2 linked regions of the Prosthecobacter debontii genome follow. Each later gene encodes a partner of the first gene's protein in a complex. Links are inferred from orthologs where the notes say so. Each region holds a gene or a part of one and is shown on either strand. Other genes may lie near its edges. The genes, in order: secY and secA.

What was found.
Region 2: the proteins of secY (region 1) and secA are in contact, whole or in part, in a crystal structure (PDB 3DIN), measured with the Thermotoga maritima proteins. The link is inferred for Prosthecobacter debontii from one-to-one orthologs. Residues at the interface, in WP_004081795.1 of Thermotoga maritima: Glu108, Gly109, Glu110, Glu111, Ala236, Glu237, Arg238, Arg239, Ile240, Thr241, Ile242, Gln243, Tyr244, Ala245, Arg246, Arg247, Val248, Thr249, Gly250, Arg251, Arg252, Val253, Tyr254, Gly256, Ala257, Ser258, Thr259, Tyr260, Leu261, Pro262; in WP_004082002.1 of Thermotoga maritima: Glu261, Ala262, Arg263, Lys300, Ala301, Arg302, Thr303, Ile304, Ile305, Leu323, Tyr324, Asp325, Pro326, Val329, Ser330, Tyr333, Ile336, Lys340, Phe345, Val349, Glu363, Phe364, Tyr374, Ser375, Gly376, Gly377, Glu393, Ile395, Thr482, Ser483.

Annotation. Positions count from the first base shown.
Region 1 is NZ_FUYE01000020.1:8,212-11,473, reverse strand. Bases 136-3,082 are described here. They hold secY (preprotein translocase subunit SecY), read left to right. Parts: upstream 136-828; coding sequence 829-2,337; downstream 2,338-3,082. Other genes in these bases: map (type I methionyl aminopeptidase), read left to right, coding at 2,367-3,082; rplO (50S ribosomal protein L15), read left to right, coding at 289-729; rpsE (30S ribosomal protein S5), read left to right, coding at 136-244. In the rest of the region: more of rpsE, read left to right, coding at 1-135; more of map, read left to right, coding at 3,083-3,194. UniProt on the Escherichia coli protein: The central subunit of the protein translocation channel SecYEG. Consists of two halves formed by TMs 1-5 and 6-10.
Region 2 is NZ_FUYE01000032.1:5,409-9,470, reverse strand. What follows is about bases 316-4,062. They hold secA (preprotein translocase subunit SecA), read left to right. Parts: upstream 316-631; coding sequence 632-3,862; downstream 3,863-4,062. Other genes in these bases: B5D61_RS25050 (iron-sulfur cluster assembly scaffold protein), read left to right, coding at 3,890-4,062; B5D61_RS25060 (DciA family protein), read right to left, coding at 316-325. Outside these bases: more of B5D61_RS25060, read right to left, coding at 1-315. UniProt on the Escherichia coli protein: Required for protein export, interacts with the SecYEG preprotein conducting channel.

The sequences.
Region 1 (3,262 bases):
CGAGCATGGCGGCGGTTGCATCCTGCTCAAGCCCGCAGGTCCCGGAACTGGCATCATTGCTGGTGGTGGAGCCCGCGCTGTGCTTGAAGCCGCTGGTGTGAAAGACGTGATCGGTAAGTCGCTGGGCTCCAGCAACCATGCCAACGTCGTCAAGGCCACTCTGGCCGCCCTCGGCGCTCTTCGTCCGAAGGATGAGATCCTCCGCGCTCGCGGTAAGGAGATCAAAGAGAAGAAGGCTCTGTAATTTTGGCCTTCACCCCTCGAACTTCCATTCCAATTTAAAATAGTATGAGACTCCAAGACGTCCAACCCCGCCCGGGTGCTAAGAAGCGCCGCAAGCGTATCGGCTGCGGTGAAAGCTCCGGCCACGGTAAGACCTCCTGTAAAGGTCACAAGGGCCAGAAGGCACGTGCCGGTAAGGGCATCCGCCCTGGCTTCGAAGGTGGTCAGATGCCCCTTCATCGTCGCCTTCCGAAGAAAGGTTTCAGCAATGTTCAGTTCCGCGATGTGTATGAAGTCGTGAACGTGAGCTCTCTGAACGCCTTCGAAGATGGTGCTGTGATCAATGAAGCCGCTCTTCGTGAGAAAGGCATTGTGAACCGCAACTGCGACGCTATCAAGATCCTCGGCTCTGGCGATCTTTCCCGTAAGCTGACGATTGAGATCAAGAACGTCAGTGCATCGGCCCGCGAGAAGATCGAGAAGGCCGGTGGCTCCATCGCCGCCTGATTATTCAGATCGAATCCCAACCCCGTCAGCGGGCCGGTCACCGATCAACCTCTTTGGTTGTGAGTTGGCTAGGCCCGCTTTCTCTTACCTCCCTCTCTCATGATTTCTGCTTTTGCTAACAGCTTCAAAGTTCCTGACCTCCGCTCCCGGATCCTGTTCACGCTGGCGATGATCGTTATCGTCCGCATTGGCGCCTCCATCACGCTTCCTGGCATTGATGTGACTGTGCTCGATGAATGGATCAAAAACCGCACGGCGGATGCTGGCTCTGGTGCTGCTCAAGTAGCCGCCTTGCTGAACGTTTTCAGCGGTGGTGGTCTGCAAAATTGCGCGATTTTTGCCCTCGGCATTATGCCCTACATCAGTGCTTCGATCATGCTGCAGCTCTTGACGGCTGTGGTGCCTAGGCTGAGCAAAATGGCTCGTGAAGACGGAGGTCGCCAGAAAATCACTCAATACACACGATTGGCCACGATCGTTCTCTGCGTATTCCAAGGATATCTGTTGGCGCAGTCGTTGCAGAACCCAGGTCAGAACATCTTCTTGGGTGGTCTTCAGGAAACCATTGAGCGTTTGCATCGCCCTCTCGTTCCAGACTACAGCTTCTGGGGGTTTGTGCTGCCTTCGGTGATCACCATCACTGCCGGCACCATGCTGATGATGTGGCTGGGTGAGATGATCACGGAGCGCGGTATCGGCAACGGTGTCTCTCTGTTGATCTGCGTGAACATCGTCTCCGATCTTCCTGGCGCCATGGTGCAGGTCTGGCAGACCTACGTGGGCAATGTGGGCAGCGATATGAGCAAGCCCGCCACCCTGGTGCTGCTGCTGGCATTCATGATCATTGTCATTGCTGGAGTCATTGCCTTGACGCAGGCGACACGCCGAATCGTCATCCAGTATGCCAAGCGCGTGGTTGGTCGTAAAGTTTATGGCGGCCAGACTCAGTATCTGCCTTTGAAGATCAATTATTCCGGTGTGATGCCGATCATCTTCGCGCAAGCGATCCTGCTTTTCCCATCCTCCATCATTGCCTCGATGTTCCCTGACGTGGGCTGGGTGCAGCGTTTCTCCCAGACCATTGCTTCCGGTTGGGTTTATTACAGCTTGTCCGCCGCCTTGATTTTCTTCTTTAGCTACTTCTGGGTGGCCACGATGTTCCAACCGACGCAGATCTCTGAAGATCTGAAGCGCAGTGGTGGTTACATTCCTGGCATTCGCCCTGGTAAGCCCACGGCAGATTTCTTGGACTTCACGATGAGCCGCCTGACCTTTGCTGGCGCTATCTTCCTGACTCTGCTTTACATCATGCCAGGCGTCGTCAGCTCCATCTTGGGCATCGCACCTCAGACCGCTCAGTTCTTCGGCGGCACCAGCTTGCTGATTTTGGTCGGTGTGGTTCTCGACGTGATGCGTCAGATTGAGACCCACCTTCTGCAGAGCCACTATGATGGCTTCCTGAAGAAGGGCCGCATTCGTGGTCGCTTCGACCGCATGCAGCAGACCGGCAATGTGGCGAATCCTGCGACTGTGGTCATGCTTTGGACCGGGATCGCCCTGATCACCCTTCTGGGCGTGGCTTGGCTGATCTATAACAAAGGCATGTAATTCGAGACCGAAGGAAACGCTTCATCTTCATGGCACTGCTCAGTAGCAACAAAATCCCAATTCGTCACGGAGCCCAGCAGCAGGGTATCCGCGAGGCCTGTCAGATGGCCCGCGACATCTTGCTGAAAACAGCCGCTCAAGCTCAAGTGGGTGTGACGACCGGGGAAGTGGATCGCTATGCGGCGGCAGAAATGAAAGCGCGTGGCTGCAAGAGTGCTTTCTTAGGCTATCGCAAGTTTCCTGGTCACATCTGCATCTCCATCAATGAAGAGGTGGTGCATGGCATCGGTGGGCCCCGGGTGATTCAAGACGGCGATATCGTGAAGATCGATGTCGGCATCGAATACAACGGTTGGATCGGAGATAACGCTCTCACGGTACCGATCGGGAATGTCGCCAAGGAGACACTTCATCTCTTGGCGGCGACAGAGGAGTCTTTGCACATCGCTGCCAATCACGCTCGCGATGGTTGGATGCTCGGAGATCTCTGCGCCTCCGTTGAAGAACACGTCATTCAATACGGTTACACCGTGGTCCGGGAATTTGTCGGCCATGGTGTCGGCCGCAAACTGCACGAGGAACCCCAGGTGCCCAATTATGGCAAACGTGGGGAACGCCCACGCCTCAAGGCGGGCATGACTTTGGCCATTGAGCCGATGATCAATCTCGGCACGGCTAAAACGCGAGTGCTCTCTGATAATTGGACGGCTATCACGCAGGATCGGAAGCCTAGCGCCCACTTTGAGCATGTGGTGCTGGTCACTTCGACAGAGCCGGAAATTTTGACTTTCCGCAAGCGCATGTTTCCTCAAGGGGTCAAGGACCTGACACCGCTCCCTGTATCGGAGTTGATCTAAGATCGCTTTCGCACAGCCCTGCGTCTTGATTGGAATAGCGTTAAGTCGGCATGACGACAGATATCGTC
Region 2 (4,062 bases), on another replicon or contig:
TCGTGGGTTGTAAGACCCGAACCATTAAAACGCCTCGCTGAATGGAATCTGGGCGAGAATGCTGAAACAAGAAATCACCAACGATCTCTTTCCAAGCAGAGAGAATCTCTTCTAGTTTTAGTCGATCCCCAATTCCCGCTTCAGCAACGATCTTCCCGACCAAGTCTGCCGCAGAAAATGTGGGCAGATTCTGGAGAGGCCCATCCTCCACCCCACGCCACGCCGCGATGAGAGCGTGCCGACGACGCTGCGCGAAAGTGGGAAAGCGATTGGACATGTCCGAATGATGCGCGGGCCGAAGGAGAAATGCCAGAGGGAAATCCATTCCATGGCGCGATTCCTACTCATTCGGAGTTGCTTGCTCCATCAGCCGTTTGAAAGCTCAACCCATCGCAAAAAATCGGCGGATCGGCGATGATTTGACGTCCTTCACACACGATTCTTTGCGCCTGTGACGAGGGCTATCGACGTATGATTTGCTCCAGGCTGCCTGGATAAGGGTATATTTCTTGACCTGAGAGGCGGAGAAAGCCCTCCTCGCTTGCCAAGTCGTGCATCCTCTCCAAAGTAGGCAGCCCGACTATTATCCCGCCAGGGATCATGGCCGGTTTCTTCGTCTTCTTTTCCCGTTATGTTCGAGTGGATCATCAAAAAAATCATCGGCACGAAAAACCAGCGCACTGTCAAGCGCTTGCAACCGGTCGTGGCCGAGATCAATCGCATCGAAGCTCAGCTTCAGAACGAATCTGACGATGCTCTGCGCGAACGAGTCGCCCGCTGGAAGGAACAGTTTCGGGCCTTCCACACTCCACGATTCCTGGGGGGGGTTTCCCTTCGCATTGCCGATGAAGAAACGGTCGAAGCCTGTCTGCGCCACATCGCAGGTTATTTCGCTGCGCTGAAACCGCATTTTCCGTCCTTGGACGGCAGCTATCTGGCCGAAGAGGCTTGGAAATCCGCTACTTTCGAAGACAAAAAAGCCCGAATCGACACGGCCCGCGAAGCCTGGAATGAAATCCAGCCCAAGTTTGCCGCCATCATCGCCAAGATCCTCAATGACATCCTGCCGGAAGTCTATGCGGTGGTGAAAAGCGCCGCCCGCCGTCTCTGCGGTCAGGAGCACATGGTCTGCGATACCCCGCTGAAGTGGAACATGGTTCACTTCGATGTGCAGCTCATCGGTGGTATCGCCCTGCATCGCGGGATGATCGCTGAGATGGCCACAGGTGAAGGTAAAACCCTCGTAGGAACACTCCCCGTGGCTCTCAATGCCCTGACGGGTCGTGGCGTCCACGTCATCACCGTCAACGATTACCTCGCTCGTCGTGACTCCGAATGGATGGGGTACCTCTACAAATTCCTCGGCCTCACCGTGGGGTGCATCCAGAACGACCAACCGAGCCACATCCGCCGTGACCAATACACGGCTGACATCACCTACGGGACGAACAGCGAGTTCGGCTTTGATTACCTGCGTGATAACGGCATGGCCTCCAGCAAGGAGCAGCAGGTGCAGCGTGGTCACTACTTCGCCATTGTGGACGAAGTGGATTCCGTGCTCATCGATGAAGCCCGCACACCGCTCATCATCAGTGGTCCCGTGGCGGGTGCCGAAAGCACCCACCAGTATGAGCGCTACAAGCCTCTGGTCGAACAATTGGTTCGCCGCCAAAACACACTCTGCAACAGCCTCGTCGCCGAAGCCAAAGAAGACGCTAAAAATGGTGAACTCGAAGTGGCGGGTCGCAAGCTCTATCAGGTGAAACTCGGGCAGCCGAAAAACCGCGCCCTCATGCGCTGTATGGAAGATCCCGAGCTTCGCCGCGCCATTGAGAAGGCCGAGCTAAAAATGTATGAGGACACTCAGAAGAAGGACCTCTTCGAACTCAAAGAAGGCCTGTTTTTCTCCATTGAAGAGAAGAGCCATGATGCCGATCTGAGCGAGAAAGGCCGTAACTTCCTCAGCCCAGACGAGCCCGATGCCTTCGTGCTTCCAGACCTTGCCACCATCTACTCAGAAATCGATGGTGACCCATCCCTGACGGATGCTCAGAAGGTTCAGAAGAAGAACGAAATGCAGGATCGCCTGTCTCACCAGGGCCAGCGCATCCACCAGATCAGTCAGCTTCTCCGTGCCTACTGTCTTTATGAAAAAGACGTGGAGTATGTGGTGGAAGAAAACAAGGTCGTCATCGTGGACGAACAAACCGGCCGTAAGATGGCGGGTCGCCGCTGGAGCGATGGTCTTCATCAGGCGGTGGAAGCCAAGGAAGGCGTGCAGATCGATGCCGAGACTCAGACTCTCGCCACCATCACCATTCAGAACTACTTCCGCCTGTATGAAAAACTGGGCGGCATGACTGGCACCGCTGAAACCGATGCCGCTGAATTTCATGACATCTACGGTCTGGATGTGCTGACCATCCCCACCAACCGCTCGGTGCGCCGCGTGGATCAAAATGACAGCATCTTCAAGACCCGCCGTGAAAAATACAATGCGGTGATCGAGATGATCAAAGAGCGCCATGTCAAAGGCCAGCCCATGCTGGTCGGCACCGCCAGTGTGGAAGCTTCCGAGACTGTCAGCCGCATGCTTAAGCTCCAAAAGATCCCGCACTCCGTGCTGAACGCCAAGTATCACCGCCAGGAGGCCGAGATCGTCGCCCGTGCTGGGCAGCGCGGAGCCGTCACCATCTCCACCAACATGGCTGGTCGTGGCACGGACATCAAGCTGGGGGAAGGCGTGGGTGAACTCGGAGGTCTGCTCGTGCTTGCCACCGAGCGCCACGAATCCCGCCGGGTGGACCGTCAGTTGCGCGGTCGTTGCGCACGTCAGGGTGACCCAGGTGAAAGCAAGTTCTTCATCAGCTTTGAAGACGATCTCATGCGCAATTTCGGCGCGGCGGATCGCATGACCAAAATCATGGAACGCTTCGGTATGGCCGAGGGCGAAGAGCTTCAGCACCCATGGTTGAATCGTTCGGTCGAAACCGCTCAGAAGCGTGTCGAACAGCGCAACTACACCTGGCGTAAGCGCGTCCTGGAGTATGACGATGTCATGAACCAACAGCGTGAGGTCATTTACGAATGGCGTAACGATGTGCTGGAGAGCAACGATCCACGACTGCTCATCAATGAAGCCGTGGAAAAAGGCCTCAAAGAACGCATGGAGGAATTCCTTCCTAAAGAAAAAGGCGGGGACTTCGTGCCGGATTATGAGAACCTGCTGCAGTGGGTGAACACCACCTTCCCGATCGGCCTGCGTGAGTTTGATGACGAATTCAAGGCCCTGGATTTCGAAGGCCAGTTTGAGTTTCTCAAAGACAAGATTTTCAGCGCCTACGACATCAAGGTGAATGGCGCCAATCCTCAGGCACTCCAAGAGATCGAGAAGATGATTCTGCTGAATGCGATTGATCGCCTGTGGCAGGAACATCTTTATGCCCTGGATGCCCTCAAAGAAGGCATCAGCCTGCGGAGCTATGGTCAAAAAGATCCTCTCATCGAGTTCAAGCAGGAAGCCTTCACCATCTTCTCCGACCTGATGCGCAACATCAATGGTGAGGTCCTGGGTAATCTCTTCCGCAGCACGCAGCAGCTTGCAGCTTTTGAACAGTTCCTGGCCCAGATCGCCATGATGCAGCAGTCGGGTTCTCTTCCCGCACCTCAGCCCCAGCAACAGCCTGCGGCTCCAGAACCCGCACCTCAGCCAAAGCCCCACAATCCTGCGGCGGATGGTCCGAAACTGATTCTTCCTTCGGCCATGCCTGCTCGTAAACCGATGGCGACAGTAGGCCGCAATGACCCTTGCCCTTGCGGAAGTGGCAAGAAGTTCAAAAACTGCTGCGGTCGCCTAGCTTAACATCGAATTGCATTAACCACCACTCTCATGGACGAAACGGCTCTCCAATCTGCTCTTTCCAATCCCCAAAACCTCGGGGAGATGCCGGATGCTGATGCCGTGGGCACCGTAGGTTCTCCTGACTGCGGTGACATGGTCCGCATGTGGCTCAAGTATAGGGAGAAAGATGGCAAGAAGGTCATTGATAAAGCCAGCTTCCA